2 regions of the Peribacillus sp. P4_B1 genome follow, and region 2 is predicted to be linked to the other one. Evidence: riboswitches for the same ligand, from Rfam matches in the RefSeq annotation. Region 2 holds a riboswitch; the other holds the start of a gene.

Region 1 (11,347 bases), on a different contig from region 2:
CTCCGGGGCTGTTGTGTCAGTAAATGAGAAGGACTGTTTCTGCTTTTCATCGGCTATATCCAGCTTGTATGAAAACGAGTCCGCTCCTTGGGCTTTGGCTCCAGCCATTTTACTTAGGTGGGCATTAGGAAGGTCAGCTGTCTTCAGTAAATTCAGTAATTCCTCATTTTTTCCCTCTGGCAATTCATCTGTGTCTATCTTAAAGTTCAAGTCGAGGTTGGCAAATCCCCCTATGCAGCTAAATTGGATATGCATGTTAAATGAAGCCTCCTATTCATGGATTATGACTACTCAGGCAGTCCAACCGCTTTAAAAGCATTTTCAATTGTCCCTACAGCCGTTTTCGGAACTTCTCCACTATCAACAAGTTTTTGCGCTGACTTGATGACAATCTGTACGAATTGATTGAAATTTGCCGTTGCAAATAAATTCTGCATCGCATTGAACCAGATCAAAGCCGCTTTGTCCGTTCCGATCTCCATCGATACTAGATAAAAGGCCTTGTTTGGTATGCCGCTATTGATATGGACACCATGATTATCCCGATCTCCTTTATAGAAGTTCCTCATGTGATCAGGCTGCAAATCTTTCCCCATTAACTTATTGTCAAATGCAGTACCTGGTGCTTTCATCGAACGGAGGGCCTGTCCTTTCAGTGATGGTCCCATTATATCAGCACCGATTAGCCAATCTGCATCTCCCGCTGTTTGCTTTAAATGAAATTGTTTTATGGCAATTCCAAACGCATCCGAAAGATGTTCATTCAAGGCCCCAGACTGACCATCATACTCCAATCCACTTGTGAACTGCGTAACCCCATGTGTAAGTTCGTGTCCAATAACATCGAGTGAATTGGCAAAATTGCTAAAGATGACCCCATCGCCGTCACCAAATACCATTTCATCCCCGTCCCAATAGGCATTCGTGAATTTATTCCCATAATGAACGTTCAGAATGAGATCAAGGCCTTTGTTATCAATTGAATTACGATGCAAGACATCCTTGAAATAGTCACGCACAACTCCGCTATAATCATATGCAGCGTTAACTACTGGGTCTGCATTTGATCGATCCCCTTCTTTCCTGGCCTCATTCTCCCGGAGTTTCGTTCCTCCCTTGCAATCATAAACATGACGGGCAGATTCTCCACGAGGACCAGCTCCTGCATCAGTTAAAGCGACAACACCATCAATATCATATTCCTTCAAGATTCTGCGCCTGCGCATATGACGGCTTTTCGCTAAACTGACCCGTGCTTCTTCCACATCATTTTGTGCCAAATTCTCAAGAATATAGTTAGGTACGATGAAACACTGACACTTTTTGGAACAATCTCTTTTGTGCATATTCAACACTCCTTCATGTTTTTTTTCGATCCATTACATTTTCGTTATACAATAATGCCAACGCGTCTGTCCTCAACATCCTTCATGGTACTTATCCGTTCAACAAGTGTTTGATGCTTTTCCTATATTCAACACATTTCTATAGATTACTTTCGCCGGACTACCCCCATTTTCCTCCATTCCTTCCCACTCTTCTATTTGCAAACTCTTTCTCAGCAAATTCACTCCTTAGTTACAGTTGTTCTTATTTTTCGGTTTGATAACTCATTTTCATTTCCTCTTAAAAATGCCTCTGCTATAGGAAGTTGTTGATTTTCTTGTTGAATGAACAATGGAGTTTAGTAAAATGGGAAATATATCAAATAATGATAATTCGCGGTGAATAACTTATGCAAATTTAAATTTCCTTTTTTTACAAACTTCATATTTTACTCACAAATATTATTTATCATCAATATAGGTGAATTTAAAATACTATTCAAAAAAATAGGAGGTCCTGTATATGGAAGCGGGTATAACAAAAACTACTATACAAAATCAAACAAACACCTCTTTGTATAGAACAGTATGGAGATGGCATTTTTATGCTGGAATTATTTTCGCACCCTTACTTATTATTCTAGCAGCCACTGGCTCAATCTATTTATTTAAGCCACAAATTGAACAAGTACTTTATCAAGACTACAACGAGGTTACTCCGCAAGAAGATAAAATACCGGCATCCCGGCAGATTGAGCAAGTGAAGAAACTTTACCCTAATGCAGTGGTGACAAAATATCATCCAGGAGAAAATGCCTCTCGTTCAAGTGAAGTAAGCATTACTTCTAATAAGGAGTCCCTTACAATTTTTATAGACCCCTATACAGGTAAATCTATTGGAGAGTTGAATGATGAAGACAGAATTATGGATAAAATTGAAGAAATTCATGGTGAACTAATGGCTGGCACCTTAGGTGATAGAATTGTAGAGTTAGCTGCGTGCTGGGCAGTTGTGTTAATTGTCTCCGGTCTTTATTTATGGTATCCAAAAAAGAAGCAAGGTCTTTCTGGTGTACTTTTTCCAAGATTAAATAAAGGAAAAAATATTTTCAGAAGAGATTTACATGCAGTACCTGCCTTTTGGATAACTACAGGTATGCTATTTTTAATTATGACAGGATTGCCTTGGTCAGGTTTTTGGGGAAGTAATTTTCAATCGTTAGCTACCAATTCTGGATCTGGGTATCCTCCATCTATATGGTCAGGAAGTGCTCCAACATCCTCAATTAAAACAAAAGATATTGCAGATGTTCCTTGGGCAGCAGAAAATTTAGATGTACCTATCTCAGGTATTCAAGGTTTTATCCCACTGTCCATTGATGATGTAGTTACAATTGCGAATCGTGAGGGTATGCATCCAAGTTATAGCATAAATATTCCAAATGAAACAGATGGCGTTTATACATTATCAGCTTTTCCACCGAAAGCACAAGATGAAGCAACTATGCATATCGACCAATATTCCGGTGCAGTTCTAGCTGATTATCGTTATGATCATTACGGTTTAATAGGAAAAATAGTTGCATGGGGAATTACATTGCACAAAGGGACCCAATTTGGTTTGATTAATCAAATAATCAGCCTTCTTATTTGTTTAGGAATAATTCTTGTTGCCGTTAGTGGTTTTTATTTATGGTGGAAGCGAAAGCCGAAAAAAGGATTAGGTGCACCAAAAGCTCCTCATATAAAGAACATGAAATCCTTTCTAATTCTGTTAATAGGTCTAGGAATTTTGTTTCCTTTGGTTGGTTTGTCGCTTATTGTTGTGTGGCTAATTGACTGGTTAATTATTAAAAGAAGATCTGCAGTTAAGAAAGTTATGAATGCATAATTCGAAATGTAAAGGGTGGCTTTTGCCGTGAAAAAAAATATATGTATTTTTTTAATCTTTATTTTCATCCTATTGCTAAGTGCATGTTCACTTGAAAAAGATGCCGCTAATCAATACAAAGAAGAGACGCCTCTTGAATCAGAAATAATCATACCAGAATCCTTTACTGCTAATAAACAGGAGACGATAAAGGTTGTTCTTACTCAAGGTGGTAAAAGGGTTAGAAGCGCAGATTATGTTCACTTTGAGATATGGAAACAAGATGGATCTCTCAAATATAGTATGGAACAAGCTGAGGCAGAGGGAAACGGTACTTATAGTTTAAGTAAAAACTTTGATAGTGATGGTCTATACTATATAAAAGTACATGCAAGTAACGATGGTTCAATAATTATGCCTCAAAAACAGTTTATCGTAGGAAAACTTTCTAAAAGCGATTTAAAAATCTTGCAAAAAGGTATGCATAAACAAGAAGAAAGTCATGAACATCATCATTAAATCTATTCGAAAATCCGGTTTTCATTTGAAGACCGGATTTTCTATGGATATTTGCTACCCCGTTTTTGTTAGTAATGATAATAATAGGGTAAGAATTTTAGTTTTTATTTTTGTTATTTTAATAAATAACCAATATTTTATGGATTGGAGAGAATGGTATACCTATTACGATTAATGGATTTTGGAATGAAGGCAATATCGAGCAATTGCTTCCTGTTGGAGTCTTTTTAACATCGAATATACTCCATCAACAGCATCGTCAGAATTTTGGGGGATACCGCTTTTCTTGGTTATTACCTTTCGCTTTGTTTCAACCTGCCTGAGAAAAAGGAAAAAATCCCACTTGTCCCTAAACCTAGCTGGATTAGCAAGAAGTAAAATACACCTTTCCAAAGCCTATTTAAAAAATCAAGGGAACATACTGGTTCAACCAATATCCCCATTATAGAGTTACTTTTTATACACTCGTTAAATCCCCATTACTGGAGTTAGTTTTTTTCTTTTTACTTTTATTTCTCATTATAAATTTTTCCATATAATAAATGATAATTATAAATACAGACATAATGCCAAAATACGATATGATAACACCTAAAGCGTTCGAATTCTCGAATTGGCCTTTTTCCCCTCTTAGGCTGCCTTCTGACATTGGTTTTTCAAATTGGCCTTCTCCCGCTTCGAAGCCGCCTTCCGGAGGATTTGGTCTTTCTCCCCTTTTGAAATCCCCTTGAAAGTTCGGTTTTTCTCCCCTTTCGAAGCCGCCTTCTGGCATTTGTGAGGAAGAAAAATTAAACACGTTCGCAACTCCTTGCAGCTGCATGATGAAATTTGTTGAGTACATTTGATAGCCCCCAAACACTAATAAAGCAATTGTTGCTGCTCTTGCTAAAATCCCTATGAATGGTTTGGGGGTTCTGAACTTCATCATATTTTTAAAAACATTCATTACCCATTTCCAATGTAATCCAATATGAGCTGCAACTAAAATAAGCACTAAAAACGAAATGGATATATGAGAAATTTTAAACCATTGTTCATTACCAACGTTGATATTTGGGAATACAACTCTTGAAATAAAAATACCACTGATCATAATAAAGGTCATTGTAATTAATAACATTACGTTTAAAAAATAACCAAATTTTGTTTTAATAGGTAAATTAAGGTCAAACAATTTAACCGTGACTTTTTTTACCCATCGCCAATTGAGCAATACATGGATGAAAAATAATACGGCAATTACTAACCCGGCAATTTCATGAAACGTTAATCCTCCTAATACTCGTTTATTGAAAAATAATACGAACGTAACGGCCATTAAAATATCTAATCCAAGCTTCACGAACATCAGCTTTTTCATATCTTATCCTCCTAAGTAGTTTGTCCTTGAATTTTTTTAACTAACTCCCTATTCATATTGGTGAAACTTATTATGAATAGTTTTTCTTAATTTTTTATTAAGGGAGTTTAAGGAGAATTAACTGGAGGAATTGCATCTTGAAGACAATGAACTTACCAACAATTCCTTTATAACGCTAAACCCATGCAAATTAAAAAGCCTCAACTCCTTAAAGGAATTGAGGCTTGCACTGCTATTTATCATTTGGGCAAGAAAGCATCAGGGCGTTCCTTCATGCTTTCTTCCTGTTCCAATTAAATAATACGGGTTGTAACGATGCCTTCGATTTGTTTGATTTTTTCTTCCAAGCTAGGAATGATATCGCCGTTTACTTCACCGTCAATGTCGATGATCGTATACGCATATCCCCCACGGCTTCTGTTAACCATATCAGCGATGTTCAAATTAAAGCCTGATACAGCCAGTGTGATTTGCCCAACCATGTTCGGAACGTTTTCATGGAATGTTGCCACACGACGATTTCCTGTAAAAGGAAGTGAAGTATTTGGGAAATTCACTGAGTTCTTGATGTTCCCTGTTTCTAAAAATCCTTTCACCTGACGTGCTGCCATGATGGCACAGTTTTCCTCTGATTCTTGCGTAGAGGCACCAAGATGCGGAATTGGAACGACATTTTTCATTTTCAGCACGTTTTCATTCGGGAAGTCTGTAATGAACTTGCCAACTTTCCCGCTTTCAAGTGCAGCTTCCATATCATTTTCATTCACTAGCTCACCGCGTGAGAAGTTCAAAATATGAACGCCTGGTTTCATGATGCCAAATGTTTCTTGGTTAAACATTCCTCTTGTGTCATCCGTTAATGGAACATGTACAGTAATGTAATCAGATTCTGCAAACAATTCTTCAATCGTCATGGCGCGCTGTACATTGCGAGATAAATTCCAAGCTGTATCGACAGAGATGAACGGGTCAAATCCAATTACATCCATGTCTAAATCCAGGGCATCATTCGCCACAAGCGCACCGATCGCACCTAAGCCTATTACACCCAGAGTTTTTCCCTTGATTTCTTTTCCAACGAATTGTTTCTTTCCTGCTTCTACAAGCTTCGGAATTTGTTCTCCTTCGCCTTCTAATGTCTTTGTCCATGCCACACCGGCAAAAAGGTTACGAGATGAAGCCATTAATGATGTCAGTACCATTTCTTTTACAGCGTTAGCGTTAGCACCAGGTGTATTAAAAACAACGATTCCTTGCTCGGTACATTTGTCGACCGGAATATTATTGACTCCCGCCCCTGCCCTTGCGATTGCTTTTAATTGATCTCCGAATTCCGTTGTATGCATGTTAAAGCTTCGTACAACGATCGCATCAGGGTTTTCACTGTCGTTGTCGACCGTAAATTCGCCTTTATTGAATACATTTAGCCCGCTTTCAGCAATATTATTTAATGTTTTGATCGTTTTCACTTTTTCTAAAAGAATTGTGCTCATCTTGTTTGTCCCCTTTTGGTTATGATAGTTTTTTTTCAAATTTCGGAATATTGACAATATTTTTTGCCCATGAAAATCTGCATTCTTTAAAACTTCACTATCCTCTGTTAGTAAACAGAAAGAGGCAAGGGATAAAATCCCTTACCTCTGCCCAGGCGAACGGCTACGACACTATGTGTTCCCTCACGGTTATCCGTGTTTCGCCAGTTGCACATAGTCTTTTGATTGATTTTATTCTATCAAATTATTCAGCAAATTTCAATATCAATTTAAAAGTTTTATATGGAAGAAGTCAACACTCAGCATGACCGCTTGCGAATGGCTAACTTAAGCAGGTTTAATAGCCTTTGCCAAATCATGTCACGCCAGTATTCCCTTTCATTTCAAACCATCCAATTGGAAAAGCAAGTTTTTTCATCATTTAGAATGGTTCATTCTTTTGACCAATAGTAAAATAACGGAAAATAGGGTGAAAATGATCATGATCGGAATGGACGTTGTAAAAAAATTGACCCATCCGCTTGTCTCTGTGTCTTGTGGCATGACCACAATTTTTTCTATATCATGTTCTTCTGCAGCGTCATTCATTCTATTCATCGAAATTTCACTATTTGGGACAGTGGCGATAAAATATTGATCCTTTTCATAACCTTTCAGCCGCCCGCTTATTTCAAAAACTCTTTTTTGGGGCTCCAACTCCAAATATGTTACTTTGCCATCCTCTAAAGTTGTGAAAAATTCATCTTCAGTTAATTCCTCAGTCGGTTCATTGTCATTATTAAAAATAAACACAATCCCCAAGGTAACCAAGAAGATTAGTAAATAAAATATTTTATTACGGAAAATCCGCTTCATCCTACACCTTCCCCCACGAAACAAACTAGGTCAATAGTATCATATAATAGTAATCATTAACAATTATTCCATGTTCATTTAAAAAGAAGGCCCTGTTGATTTCTTGGACTCGGGCAGGTTAGTTGCAAAATGGATAATATTAGTAAAAAATAGGAGGTATAGCAAACTAGTAGATAAGGGGTGATAATTTTGATTACTCATTTCGCAGATTTAGAATTACTGACAGTATCTATTGAAGGTGTAAAGCAATGCTACGCTAACCGCCTGCAGCTCCCCATTCTATCAGAATCTAAAGAGTTCATTCAGTTTCAGCTGACGCCCTTTACTACGTTGAGTTTTAAGAAGCGTTTGAGCCCATTTCTCCAGCACACTTTGCATTTCAAGTCCCATATTCTCAATTTGATGAAGCGGCATCATTTATCCAACAATCCGGATTATTGGTCCTAAGACAAGAACATGGTCAGTATATCGACGAAACGAACGGAAGAAAAAATCTATATTTTCGTGATGGAGATGGCCACCTTCTCGAAATCATTGCCCATGATTATGTAAATGAAGATGAACTGAAGGCATCCGGAATGTTAAGAACACTTTATTTAAGAGAGATTGGCTTCCCTGTGGATTCGGTACCAAGCTTACGCGATTGGCTGAAAAGTAACCTTGGTATGAAAACGGAACAAGATCAAGATATATTTAATTTCGTAATTAGCGGGACAGCACATGCAATAGTGGTTTCAAAACAAAGGCCTTGGATCCCTATTGCCATGAAGGCCTTACCGCCAAAAATGGCGGTGACGTTCGGTACACCCGATAAAAGGTTTATTGATGAACTGACAAAACAAATGGATCACACTTTTTTAGATGACTCTAAGAAACGATTTATACTTAGTGATGGTTATCCTTTTTATATGGAACATACTCCTGAATTCAGTGCGTCAATGGTGAAAAATTTGAATTTACCTATTTGAACCGCGTTTTTCATTTAACCTGTAAAGGGGGAAATCAATTTGTTAATAAGAAAGGCAAACGTTGCTGATGCTGAAGGTATAGCAATAGTCCATGTCGATTGCTGGCGTACCACATATAAAAATATAATGCCAAGTGATTTTTTAGATAAACTGTCTTATGGGAAAAGGAAAGACGTATGGATAGAGAATATATCTAAAGATGGAAACCATGTTTATGTAGCAGAAAATAATGAGGGAAAAATAGTCGGATTTATAAGCGGAGGAAAAAGGGAAACGAATGAAGTTGAAGATTCGGGTGATCTAACTGCGATATATATCCTCGAAGATTTTCAAAGAATGGGGATAGGAAAGAAACTCATCAAAGAATTATTTTTTATATTTAAAAAACTGGGCTTCCATACAATTTTTGTTGAGGTGCTTGAAGATAATAACTCTCGATTTTTCTATGAGGCTTTTGGTGCTGAATTGCTTAAAACCGAAAAAATCAAAATGTCTGGTGCTGAATTAAATATATTGGTTTATGAGTGGAAAGACATTAGCCCTGTATTGTTATGATTAAACTTCATTTAAGATGAATGCTGCTGGATGCGAAGGGTCCTTTTATTTCTAGCAGTTTTCTATGTCATCCTGCTCGAATTAAACCGATAGAATAATAGTGCAAAGTTTTGCGTCCATAAACTGGAAAACCCTTCTATGTGGGAAGGGTTTTTATATTGTTATCCTTCATATCAGTGCCGATTTTTGTTGGGAAATTCAGTTCTTCTCACCTTCCCCTGCTTTGTCTTACTTGTTAAATGTGATGTTATACACTCCAACTTACGGGTTCCTACTTCTAGCAGGCATTCATGTTGACTTCAAAAAAAAGACACAGCCCTTAAGTGAGGAGTGTGCCTTGCGTTTGATTTAATTTTGATTAAACCCGCTTTCATCCATGTAAAAAACTTCCCAAGAATGCCCATCGATATCCAGAAAACTCCACCCGTACATGAACCCATGATCGATGGCTTCATTAAAAGGCTTTCCGCCAGCATCGAGTGCCCTATTCACGACCTCATCCACATCTTCCTTACTTTTAACCGATAGGGCCACGATGGCTTCAGTACTTGCTGCTGGATCCGGGATTTCCTTCTTGGTAAACGTTTTAAAGTAATCTTCAACCAATAACATGACATATATAGACTCACTGATAACCATGCATGTTGCATTTTCATTGGTCATTTGCTCGTTAAACTTAAAGCCCACCTTTGTGAAAAATTCTATTGAGGCATCCAAATCTTTAACAGGCAAGTTTACAAAGATCTTCTCTGCTTGAACTCCCATCAAATTCACCCTCACTTGATTTATTTTATGTTCATTCACCTACTATTCGCTCCATTTTCCGATAATCCTGCCCGCAACAAAAAAAGAATGGATGTATGCATAACAAAACCAATTCAAGAACCATCGCCGCCCGTAAACACCCATGGGGCTAATGACTCCGCCGGCTAAACTTGTAGAATCAATGAATGAACCGGGGTTTAATGCCTTATCATTCTCAAAAAAACGATTCTACATTAGGCACCTATTACCTTACTTCAAATGAACACTCATAATCGTTGTTTCGTTACTATTTGCTTGGCTGATATTTGTTTTTTCCAGTTTTTCAACTAGCTCGCCATTCATGATAATAATCGGAGTTATGATACTGGGAACTTTGGATTTTAGAAATTCGATATCAAATGTAACAAGCTTGTCTCCTGCTTTTACACTTTTCCCTTCTGCGACATGGACTTCAAATCCCTCACCTTTAAGGTTAACTGTATCTAAACCTATATGAATTAACAATTCTATGCCATGCTTTGTGCGGAGGCCTAAAGCATGTTTAGTAGGAAAAACCTGGATCACTTCTGCATCAATAGGAGATACAACCACCCCCTCCTCAGGAAGAAACGCTATTCCATCCCCCATTAACTTCCCGGAAAACACTGGATCGGGAACATTTTCAATATTTATAACTTGTCCATTTATAGGAGCAAGCAGATGTTCCACATTTTCTTTTTTACCGAATAATTTTTTGAACATACTATTTCCACCCTTCTCTATCTTTTTGAATCTCACAATGTTACATAGATAATAGTTTTTGTTATTTTTTCTTTTTCAATTTCCCTTCCGCTTTCTTCTTTTTATTCTCTTCCACTCTAAATGTAACGATTTCGGTTATTAATTCATAAGGAATTGGCTTGTTCAGTGGAAACTGAACGGCCCCTTTTGAACGTTTATAATCAGATAAATCATATTCAAAAGCAGAGATCGCGCTTGAAGTTGGATAAAGTCCTATATGTTTTTTATAGGCAGCGAAATGTACCAGATTTCCGTATAAAGCAAAAGTAGGCATTTGATAGCTTATCTTTTCTTCTGCATCCGGTGCTGCATTCTTTATGACTGTTCTTATCGTTTTAAGTATCTCCTGAACTTCTTCGGGAAATTGTATAATGTACTCATCAATTGAATTAAATCTATTGGTTCCCTCCATGATTTCTCCTTTCATAAATCCATGATTAGTTATCATTATCCCCCTTCACTCTTAAAAAAAGAACTCCCTGCTAAAGGCCGGGCACCCGTGAGTTGATTGCAGGCTTAATGAATGATCAAAACCATGCATTCAGATTCAACATAACTGGCTATCCGCTCAAGTTCGTTAGTTCTATCCTATCTTTAAGAACTCTTCCATTCTTTTCATTACATCTTCTAGCATCGTAATCGACCTTGAAGCATGCAAAGGTTCAATATCCAAAGAATGATTAGCATTAGGGACTTGATCCATGCTTATATTCGTTTTATTTTCTATCATTTGAATTTTACCTGGAATATAATGATGATCTTTTTCTCCTATTACTATATGTACTGAATGATTGCTGCTCAATAGCCCTTCAACAATAGAATCGAACTTCAATAGCGGCGTAAGCAAAATCATTTTG
Region 2 (11,347 bases):
TTTGGAATAGGGAATGGCGGAGACGCAATTGGATTATCGAATCTTTGGGCAAATGGCGGCTTCTTTACGGGAGGCTGGACAGGATTCTTCTTTGCGCTTTCCCTTGTTGTGGCTTCCTATCAAGGCGTTGAGCTCATCGGCATCGCGGCCGGAGAAGCGAAGAATCCAACGAAGACCGTAACAAAAGCGATCCAATCAATCATATGGCGCATTTTAATTTTCTATATTGGCGCTATATTCGTCATCGTGACGGTTTATCCATGGGATAAACTAGATGACATCGGAAGTCCATTCGTTTCAACCTTTGCTAAAATCGGTATCACAGCAGCTGCAGGAATCATTAACTTTGTCGTAATCACTGCGGCAATGTCCGGATGCAACAGTGGGATCTTCAGTGCAGGGCGTATGCTTTACACACTGGCATTGAATGGCCAAGCTCCTAAAATCTTTGCAAAAGTATCTAAAAGTGGAGTGCCGGCATATTGTACGATCGCTGTACTATTAGGATTGGGTATCGGGGTTGTCCTGAATTACCTTGCACCGCCGGAATTATTCCTTTATGTGTACAGTGCGAGTGTTTTACCCGGAATGATTCCATGGTTTGTCATACTTATCAGTGAGCTTAAATTCAGAAAGGTAAATGCTGCTGAAATGGAGAAACATCCGTTCAAAATGCCGTTTGCCCCTTACAGTAATTATGCGACAATTGCCTTTTTACTGATGGTGCTGGTGGGTATGTGGATCAATCCCAGTACAAGGATTTCCTTGGTTGTCGGGATCGTTTTCCTAGCATTGGTAGTAGTAAGTTATTACATGCTGAAAATGGATAAACGAATACCATTGGATGCTAAATCCGATGATGAGATTTCCAGTTAAGAAGTCTCGTGCCATTTCGATAAAAAGATGAGTGATACGAGTTTTTCTATAATAAGGATTTTGGGAGATCATCTTGGTTAATCTACGTTCATGACTCGAGCTTTGCCGAGTGTGTTTCCCCTTAGTATAAATATAATAGACACTAATTAAAGTTGTGCATAAATTGTGGACAAAACAAAGAGAGATAAAGAGAAATCTTCATCCCTCAGGCTTTTTCCCAACTTGTGCATGACTTTTTTTGAGGAAAGAACAGTTATTGTAGAAAAAATTCTCAATAAAGCTATGGAGTATTCAAGTATTTTCTTTGGCAGAAAATGAGATTTTCCTAACTAGGCATGAATTCTATGTAAATGGTTTTGGGATATAATTTGTAAAAAATGAACGGTTCATTTTTGCACATATAGGCTATTTAAGGTTTTTAAGTATAATGTTTAAGGGAAATGATTATAGGTTTTAACATATGTTCTAAAAATCGAATGTTTGTTTTTTTGAGCCTTTATTCGCCTAATTTTTTCAAATTCAAAAGAATATTGATAGGTAATTCCGAAAAATCAATGGTAATATTTAAAAAATATAAATATTTTTTTAGTGTTGTGGAATTTAAAATAATCTTATATACTTAAAAAAACTATTTTCCTATATGTAACTGGCGCAACATGGAGTACCATGGGGGAGCATATAGAGTATAAGCCGCGCGCCTGGGCAAACACTTGATTTATAGATCAAGTGTTTTTTATTTTCCTAGGAAGAGGTGTAGGTAGAGATGAGTAATATGCATAGAAAGATGGGGACCTTTGCTTTAACTATGACAGGTATTGGTTCTATTATCGGCTCAGGTTGGTTGTTCGGAGCGTGGAAAGCTGCCCAGATTGCTGGACCAGCAGCTATTTTTTCTTGGATTATCGGTATGGTGGTAATTTTATTTATTGCATTATCTTACGCAGAGCTTGGGGCAATGTTTCCTGAAGCTGGAGGCATGGTTAAGTATCCTCAATATTCGCATGGCTCTTTTATTGGATTTTTAGCTGCGTGGGCGAACTGGATATCTATCGCTTCGACTATTACCGTTGAGGCCATTGCTTCGGTACAATATATGAGTACGTGGCCTTGGGAATGGGCCAGATGGTCTCATTCTTTAGTTGATAACAATATCTTAACGACCAAAGGATTATTCATAGCTTCTTTACTACTATTGTTCTATTTCTTCGTCAACTATTGGACAGTCAACCTTTTTGCTAAGGCAAATTCATTTATTACCATTTTTAAATTAATTGTTCCAGGTGTAATGGCAGGATCGTTATTTTTTGCTGGATTTCATGGTGAAAACTTTACAAGTTCTCAGGGTATCGCACCATATGGTTGGGCAAGCGTTTTAACAGCAGTAGCTACTTCTGGTATAGTGTTTGCGTTTAACGGATTTCAAAGTCCCGTTAATATGGCAGGTGAAGCGAAGTCACCGAATAAGTCTATACCTATTGCTGTTATTGGCTCTATTCTAATTGCAGGTTTTATATACGTTATGTTACAAGTTGTGTTCATCGGTGTAGTCGATCCGTCAATGATCGTGAACGGATGGAGTCATCTGAATTTTAATTCACCTTTTGCAGATTTGGCAATTGCTCTAAGCCTTAACTGGTTAGCGATTGTATTGTTTGTAGATGCGTTTGTTTCACCGTCTGGTTCAGGTGCCACTTATACAGCTACAACTTCGCGAATGCTTTATGGAATGCAGAAAAATGGATACTTACCGAGGATCTTTGGTACATTACATCCACTTTATGGTGTTCCGCGTGCAGCGATGTTATTAAACTTAGGTGTATGTTTTATCTTTTTATTTTTGTTCCGCGGATGGGGCGTACTTGCAGAAGTGATTTCAGTTGCCACACTTATTTCGTATATCATGGGGCCAGTTGCATTGGCAACATTAAGACGTACCGCTTCACATTTTAACCGTCCATTTCACTTAAAAGGTGCCTCTATTATTGCACCTTGCGGATTTGTTTTTGCATCGCTTACTTTATACTGGGCGCGTTGGCCATTAACAGGAGAAGTCGCTTTCATCATTGCCATTGGACTGCCTATTTACTTTTATTATCAAGCTAAAAATAAATGGAATGGATTCAAAAAACAATTTTTATCAGGTGTTTGGATGCTTCTTTACTTAGGTTGTATGATTTTGATTTCTTATATTGGAAGTGAGAAGTTCGGCGGAAAAAATATTCTTACATTTGGCTGGGATATGGTGGTCATTACATGTCTGGCACTTGGCTTCTTTTGGTGGGGAGTTAAGAGCGGGATTAAAACGGAATACATGGATGAAGCTGAAAAAATCAACAAAGAATTTATCAATAAATAACTTTTTGTGCAGACACAGAAATATGAGTATAAAGAAAACATGGTTATTTTATGACCATGTTTTTTTATTTATTTTAAAATAAGTGCTGGCGATTGTAACGGTATTTTGTTTTAAGGGTTTTTTAGTCTTTGCGATTAATTCACAAGTAAATAGTGAAATCTTGCGAGTTAAGTATGCTCTATCAAATAGAAAACAAAATATCCTACTTTTTAGTGAGGTAAAAGTATGAATTGGATTGATTTTAAATCACTTTCACCTATAGAATGTGTCTTTTCCTAAAGGTTTTCATAGTATATATAACTCTCCACATCATTTGAGAAAGGGGTTAATATTTTGGAAAGAACAAAGCTTACTGGGCGTATCGTTACACCTAATGATGCCGAATACGAGCATGCCAGGATAAATAATAACTTAAGTTCCCCCAAATTTCCAAAGGTCATTGTGTTTTGCCAAAATACCAATGATGTGTTGAATTCACTGAAGTGGGCCCGGGAAAATCATACACCTTTCCGGGTTAGGAGCGGCAGGCATAGTTATGAAAACTTTTCATTAGTGAACGGCGGTCTAATCATTGATATTAGTGAAATGTACAAGATCAAGGTCAATCGTGAAAAAATGATCGCAAAAATTGAAGCCGGAGCTGATTTAGGGCAAGTATATAATAATCTATGGAAGTATGGAACGACGATTCCGGCTGGGACCGAAAGCGGTGTAGGTCTTGTAGGTCTTACGCTTGGCGGTGGTATAGGGATGTTAACGAGGCGCTTTGGACTTACTTGTGACAATCTGGTTGAAATAGAAATGGTAAGGGCGTGTGGAAAGATGGGCGCCAAACTCATTAAAGCAAATAGGAAAATTAATAGTGATTTATTTTGGGCATGCTGCGGGGGTGGAGGAGGAAACTTTGGCATAGTCACTTCTCTTACTTTCAGGGTACACCCTGTATCAAGGGTATCGGTTTTCTCCGTCACATGGGGGTGGAAAGATTTCGAAGCGGTGTTTAATGCCTGGCAGGATTGGGCCCCTCAAGCTGATGAATGTCTTACTTCTGAAATTGAATTCAAGGCAAAGGAAGTAAACCAAATTATCGCTCAAGGTGAATTTGTTGGAACGTCACATAGGTTAAAGCAGCTTCTAAAACCTTTGACGAAAACTGGTTCACCAACAAATGTCATGATAAAGGAAGTCCCTTACATTGAAGCCGTAGGATTCTTTAATGATCCGAGTGGAAATCGGCCGGCCCATCGTAAGAGGTCAGGTTCTTTCATTGAAAAAACTTTTCCTCAGCGAGCAATCTTGACGATGAAGCATTTTCTGGAAAACGCTCCAAATGAAAATGCAGCCATTTGGCATCAATCCCTTGGAGGAGCGGCTGGCCGTGTGGAACCAAAGGAAACGGCATTTTATTATCGGGATGCTTTAATCGCCCAGGAGTATTTGGCTACATGGACTAATCCAGAAGAAGAGCGGCAAAACATTCACTGGATCAAGGAACTTAAGTACGCCTTGTCTCCGTATACTACAGGTGACTATGTGAATTGGCCGGATACCCTCATCAAAGATTGGCCAACTGCGTACTATGGAGAAAATTTCAAACGGCTTCGAGAAGTGAAAACGACCTATGATCCATACAATACGTTTAGATTCCCTCAAAGCATACCGCCATTAAAAAGGTGGGGTTGAATGGAAGCATCAAAATCATTCGATATTAAAAGGCCTATTCCTCAATATGGGTATAGGGCTCTGTTATTTAGGTTTTGTATATATTAATTGAGGTAATCCCAAAAATCATGCTTATGAAAGTAAGGTTTGCGTAAGGGGAACGGTCGCTTTTACCTGATTTAATTGATTGTTATCAATTTAGTTGAGGCATGTAGTTTCTTTCCTTATGTCATTATTGGAATTCCCTACATTAGGTTGACCCTTCTTTTCTTTTATAAGGAGAAAAAATATAACATATACATGATGGTCCATCAATTTCCCAAAAAGTGGACCGCTTGGAAAAGTCCCGAAACGTCCAAAAAAGATTGACGAACAAAGAATAGATAAGGATTCTGTGCATAACTTGTGGACAACAAATGATCAAGTGACCATCCAAATCCGTGAAACTTTAGTTTTTAAAATCGGGCAAAAAGAGAATGGAACTATCAGTTTTATTTACTTAGAATCCTCTACCTGCATAAATAGTATTAGGTTCCTTGAATATCATGTTGTATGAATCGCAATAAATATATCGTGACTTGTTGATTGTTCAGTTAATTAAATTACACCTTTACTTATTGGTTTTATAGGATTAAAATCGGAGAAAGAATTATTATAATAGGATGAGCTGATTGGACAACCAAAAGCTCCTGAACGCGATAAGCGAACAGGAGCTTTTTGCGTTCATTTTGGAAAAAGGAGTTGGGAAGATGAATATTGACCATATTGAAGCTTTTATGTATGTTGTTCACCTTAATAGTTTTCATAAAGCCGCAGAGGCAATGTTTTTATCACAGCCAACGGTTTCGGCAAGAATTAAGACACTTGAGAGTGAACTCGATTCAGTACTATTTGAGAGGCAAGGGAGAGGGATTATTTTAACCGAAAAAGGGAAAGCCTTCATTCCTTTTGCGGATCAAATTATTCGCACCTTTCAACAGGGGAAAAAACAGTTGAAAACAGGAAGCGAACTGGAGGAAATAAAGATAGGGGCTAATATCATTACATCGCAATACTTTATTCCATTTGCTCTTCCTCTATGGAAAATGGAAAACCCCAATTTACGCTTTAAATTTATTTCAGCAACAAATGATGCATTAATGGATAAATTGCTTCAGAAACAGGTTGATATAGCATTTATGAAGGATGTTACACATAGTGGTCTGCAAAATTACAAGACCCTTGATAATTCGATTCGTTTAGTCGTGTATCCAGGACATCCATTTCAACTTCAAACTGAGTTAACAGTGCAGGAATTAGCAATTGAGCCGTTGGTATTTTTTGAGTGCGGTGCGTTTGACTGGAACCATGTTCATAAAATTTTTGAAGTATCTAATGTAGAACCGCACATTGAATTTCAGGTTAATCACCTGGAAGTGGCGAAGTCGCTAATTCTTAGCAGAAGCTGTATCGGATTTTTACCGTACTTATGTATTAAAAAAGAGTTAGAACAGGGAACTTTGATTGAAGTGGATGTGTCACATTTAATCAAGATAAAGCAGCACATCTATCTGACGCATTTAAATCACGGGATGGAATCCCCTTTATTATGGAAAGACATTCTTTTATCAATTCGGAAATTTGAGAAAAACCATCAGCAATTACAGATAGAATCGAATTGATAGATATTTTCTATCAATACAATATTTTTTTCTATCAGTAAAACCATTGCCATTAGCATGTTTTAGGTGATAGGATAGTCAAAATATAATTATTCACATAAGTAAACTATGAATTAAAGCGGAGGAGAGAATATGAGTTATAAACTTGGCATTTTAGACCAGAGCCCGATATTTCCAGGAGCCTCAGCATTTGATGCACTACAGCAAACCATTAAACTGGCTAGACATGCAGAAGAGTGGGGTTATACCCGTTTCTGGGTATCGGAACATCATCATGCCGAACAGCTGGCGGGGTCCTCCCCGGAAGTATTGATCTCTTATTTATTAGCTCAGACAAAATCGATTCGGGTAGGGTCCGGAGGTGTTATGCTTCAGCATTATAGTCCATATAAAGTAGCGGAAAACTTTCACGTGTTATCAAATCTTTCGCCAGGCAGGGTAGACCTTGGCATCGGAAAGGCACCAGGTGGCCTCCCCTTATCAACGAAGGCGCTACAGTTTGGAACTGTGAATGATGGAAAGGATTTCGAAGAGCGGTTATCTTTCCTGCAAGAAATAATTGAAAATTCAGTTAATGAAACTCACCCGCTTGCAGGCATTCAAGCGACACCACTCCCTTCCAAAAAGCCTAAGATGTTTCTGCTTGGTGCAAGTGCTGATAGTGCCAGGCTAGCAGCAGATCTTGGTATAGCTTATGTATTTGCTCGATTTATCAATAGTAATGAGACTGTACTCGAAGATGCTTCACGCATTTACCAAAGTATCTATCCAACTGGAAGCTTTAAGGTATCGGTTTCAGTGATTGCTGCTCCTTCACAACAAGTAGCAGAACAGTTAACAGGTGACCAGAAGATGGTGAAAATTCATCTCAAAAGCGGTCGGTCTGTCACGGTCCAAACACTAGCGCAAGCAGAGTTATTCGGGAAGCAGTCTGGGGAGCCTTACGAAATAGAAGAACAGGATTCCAATATTATTGCTGGAACTCCTTCTTTTGTAAAAGAAGTCTTAGCGAATTTACATGAAAAGTACGGGGTAGATGAGTTTATCCTACATTCGCCGATTTTAAAGGAAGCAGAAAGGTTCCGATCTTTTCGATTGTTGAGTCCACTTCAATTATCCTTATCTGTAGAAAAGAACTTTGTAAGCCAAAAATAAGAAGTCATCTAAGGGAAGTAAATGTCAGCAAAGTTAAAAACCGATTAATTAAAGGAGGAGTATTGATGTCTGAGCAGAGAAAGTTGAAATTTGGAGCGCTTATTCATGGAGTTGGAGGGAGTATATCTGGTTGGAGACATCCAGAGATTCAAGCAGATGCCAGTGTTAGTCTTGAATTTTATAAGGAGCAGGCCCAGAAGGCTGAAGAGGGAAAGTTCGATTTACTTTTCATTGCAGACGGTCTGTTTATCAATGAGAAGTCAATACCGCATTTTTTAAATCGATTTGAACCACTTACCATTTTATCCGCACTTGCTGCATTCACATCAAGAATAGGGCTTGTCGGAACTGTTTCCACATCATACAGTGAGCCATATACTGTAGCTCGGCAATTTGCTTCACTTGATCACATTAGTCAAGGTCGTGGCGGATGGAACCTTGTTACTACACCTCTTGAAAGTACTGCCTTGAACTTTAACAAAACGATTGAAGAACACCCTGATCATGCCAAACGCTATCGGATAGCATCAGAATATATACAAGTTGCGAAAGGACTTTGGGATTCATGGGAGGATGACGCTTTTACTCGGGATAAAGAGTCTGGTACGTTTTTTGATCCTTCTAAAATGCATCAATTAAAACATAAAGGAGAATTTTTCTCCGTGCAAGGACCACTCAACATTGCTAGATCTAAACAGGGGCGACCTGTCGTTTTTCAAGCTGGTTCATCAGAAGCTGGCAAAGATTTTGCGGCTAAAGAAGCGGATGCAATCTTTACAGGTCAACCAACATTGGAAGATGCCAAGATTTTTTATCAAGATGTAAAAAACAGGGCTATTGTATTTGGGAGAAACCCTGATGAAATTGTTATTCTGCCAGGTATCGCGCCAATCATTGGTGCAACGGAAGAAGAGGCAGAGCACAAATATCAAGAACTCGCTAACCTAGTTTCTATAGATAAGGCGCTTGACTATTTGGGTCGATACTTCGATCATCATGATTTTTCTCAATATGAACTGGATGCGCCTTTTCCGAATCTAGGAGACATCGGAAAAAACAGTTTCCGAAGTACGACTGATCGAATTAAACAGGAAGCCAAGGAGAAAAAGTTAACGCTCCGTCAAGTAGCACTTAAGGAGACTACACCTCGGACTTCTTTTATTGGAACTCCAGAGAAAATAGCTGATTTGATTCAGCGATGGTTCGAAGAGAAGGGTGCAGACGGGTTTATTTTTACTTCAAGTGTTCCAAATGCTTTACACGACTTTGTAGACTATGTGGTTCCTATCCTTCAAAACAGGGGCATATATCGTACTGAATATGAAGCTGAAACCTTAAGAGGCAACTTGGGGATTCCATTCCCGGAAAATCGTTATGCGAAAGAAAAGATTAACCAATAATGGAAGTATCTTTTAAAAAATGAAGGAGGAATACGAAATGGGAGAAGCGTTACATGTCGTCGTTTGGTCAAAACAAGGATGTCACTATTGCGAAGAGGTTAAACAATACTTAAAAGAAAAGGACATTGCTTATCAAACAGTGGATGTTACCGATCATGACGAACGGCGAGAGATTTTAGAAATCAAATATGGTGTTCGGTATGTTCCTATTATTGAAATTGGGCGAGGTAACGTATATGAGAGTGTTACGGAAATTGGCATACACTCTCTTGAAAAAGCACTCGAACGCTTACAGTAACAGAATTTAGCGGACTTAAGAAGTTTACATATTCTTAAATGGAAATGAACTTGATGAAATAGAGATAGAACGAGTGTTAAAGCAGAAATTGCTGATTTAAATCCGACTATTATTGTGCGAAAAATATGTTATAGAAACGGGGAGTTAATCATGACACAGCTAATCCGTCTTGCCACTGTAAAGGATGCTCCCGAAGTGCTAAACGTCACACTTCGGGCTTATGAACCAATTAGAGAATTGAATATTAACTTTCTGGCTGCGACAGCTGATTTGCAGCTAGTGACGAATAATATTCGGCGGAATCTCACTTATGTTTTAGAACAGGAGGGCCAAATTGTTTCCACTGTGACAGTTCGTCATCCATGGAATGATCCTGATCATTTCAGTCCGTACCCATTCATTTGGTGGTTTGCAGTCGACCCTCTATACAAACAAAAAGGTTTTGGTTCGACTTTGTTAACCTGGGTGGAAGAAAATGCACTCCGGAAACAGGTGAAAGCGCCGGCTGTCTATTTGGCGACAGCTGATCGTCATCCTTGGCTTGTTTCCATTTATGAAAGAAGAGGCTATGAGATTTTTGCTGAACGAGATCACGATGGAGAAAAAATTGTGTATCTTCGTAAAATTCTCGATGAAACGTTGTATCGCATTATTGAAAATAAAGAACCAACAATTGTTAGTAATTAAAAACGTCGGGGGAATTTGAGATGAAAAAAACGTTATTAATTGTTATGGCACTGTTAATTACTTTTTTGGGAGCTTGCTCTTCGAAAGAAACAACGAGTACAGCCAAATCAAGTTCTGGAGGTTCAAAAGATAAAAAAGTTCAGAAAATCATTGTCGGAACAGGAACGCAATTCCCTAATATTTGCTTTTTAGATAAGAATGGTAAGTTGACAGGGTATGATGTCGAGTTGGTTCGTCAAATCGATGAAAAGCTGCCTGAATATGAATTTGAATTTAAAACGATGGAATTTTCTAATCTTTTATTAAGTTTAGAAACGAACAAAATCGATTTTGTTGCTCACCAAATGGAGGTGAATGATGAACGAGAAGAAAAATTTCTATTTAATAAAGAACCATATAATGTCTTTCCGCTTCAAGTTACAGTTCATCAGGACAACAATGATATTCATTCCATTAAAGATCTAAAAGGAAAAAAAGCGATAGTGAGTGCAACGAGCAATTCTGCTGTTTTTCTTGAAAAGTATAATAAAGAAAATAATGCCGGTATTGAAATTGTTTATTCTGGCCAAGGCGCAGATGATACGAAGAATCAAATCAAAACAGGTCGGGCGGATGCTACCATTACTACACCATTTGCAGTCGACTTCTTAAATAAACAAGCAGATGCACAGCAAAAGGTTGTGGGTGAGCCACTTCTTAATTCAAAAGTATACTTTTTGCTAAGAAAAGACGAAACACCTTTACAGAAGAGAATTGATGAAGCACTTTTGGAGCTGAAAAAAGATGGGGTAGTTAGCGAACTAAGTAAAAAGTGGCTGGGCGCAGATTATTCAGTAGGATTTTAATTAGATATCAGTAAGCGCGGAGGTGCTAAAGCATGGGGAAAGCATTTGATCCTTCATTAATCGTCGATTTCATTCCGACGCTAATATATTATCTTGGAGTAACATTGAAAATTCTGGCAGCATCCGTTTTATTAGGAATGGTCATCGGGATAGCGGCAGCCATCCTGAGATTATTTCGTATCCCTGTCTTGAATCAATTTGTCATATTATATATTTCATTCATTCGGGGAACGCCTATTTTAATACAATTATTTCTAGTTTTTTATGGACTGCCTGCAATCCTTTTATTCATTAATATTGATATTTCAAGAATGGATGCTCTGTATTTTGTCATTATTACTTATGCATTAAGTAATGGGGCGCATTTCGCAGAAATATTTCGAGGAGCGATTAAGGCTGTTGATTAT

What was found. A riboswitch is a leader RNA that binds a small molecule or an ion and turns the genes downstream of it on or off. The one in region 2 is predicted to bind ZMP and ZTP.
Positions count from the first base shown of each region.
Region 1: it holds a riboswitch for ZMP and ZTP, as region 2 does, so the genes downstream of both, AC1DVK_RS08565 (phosphoglycerate dehydrogenase) here and AC1DVK_RS03665 (APC family permease) in region 2, are expected to answer to the same signal.

Region 1 covers NZ_JBFUHM010000011.1:26,587-37,933, reverse strand. The annotation lists gene AC1DVK_RS08590 (protealysin inhibitor emfourin) at 1-255, opposite strand, end outside; gene AC1DVK_RS08585 (M4 family metallopeptidase) at 288-1,346, opposite strand; gene AC1DVK_RS08580 (PepSY-associated TM helix domain-containing protein) at 1,849-3,216, shown strand; gene AC1DVK_RS08575 (FixH family protein) at 3,244-3,714, shown strand; gene AC1DVK_RS08570 (DUF4405 domain-containing protein) at 4,172-5,074, opposite strand; gene AC1DVK_RS08565 (phosphoglycerate dehydrogenase) at 5,368-6,567, opposite strand; ZMP/ZTP riboswitch at 6,710-6,788, opposite strand; gene AC1DVK_RS08560 (ATP-dependent metallopeptidase FtsH/Yme1/Tma family protein) at 6,985-7,422, opposite strand; partial or broken gene AC1DVK_RS08555 (VOC family protein) at 7,612-8,390, shown strand; gene AC1DVK_RS08550 (N-acetyltransferase family protein) at 8,430-8,945, shown strand; gene AC1DVK_RS08545 (VOC family protein) at 9,294-9,710, opposite strand; gene AC1DVK_RS08540 (PTS sugar transporter subunit IIA) at 9,960-10,451, opposite strand; gene AC1DVK_RS08535 (iron chaperone) at 10,513-10,938, opposite strand; gene AC1DVK_RS08530 (alpha/beta hydrolase) at 11,074-11,347, opposite strand, start outside.
Region 2 covers NZ_JBFUHM010000004.1:102,310-113,656, reverse strand. The annotation lists gene AC1DVK_RS03670 (amino acid permease) at 1-876, shown strand, start outside; ZMP/ZTP riboswitch at 1,509-1,587, shown strand; gene AC1DVK_RS03665 (APC family permease) at 1,640-3,232, shown strand; gene AC1DVK_RS03660 (FAD-binding oxidoreductase) at 3,566-4,915, shown strand; gene AC1DVK_RS03655 (LysR family transcriptional regulator) at 5,644-6,555, shown strand; gene AC1DVK_RS03650 (LLM class flavin-dependent oxidoreductase) at 6,688-7,710, shown strand; gene AC1DVK_RS03645 (LLM class flavin-dependent oxidoreductase) at 7,776-9,110, shown strand; gene AC1DVK_RS03640 (glutaredoxin family protein) at 9,148-9,408, shown strand; gene AC1DVK_RS03635 (GNAT family N-acetyltransferase) at 9,559-10,095, shown strand; gene AC1DVK_RS03630 (amino acid ABC transporter substrate-binding protein) at 10,116-10,940, shown strand; gene AC1DVK_RS03625 (amino acid ABC transporter permease) at 10,973-11,347, shown strand, end outside.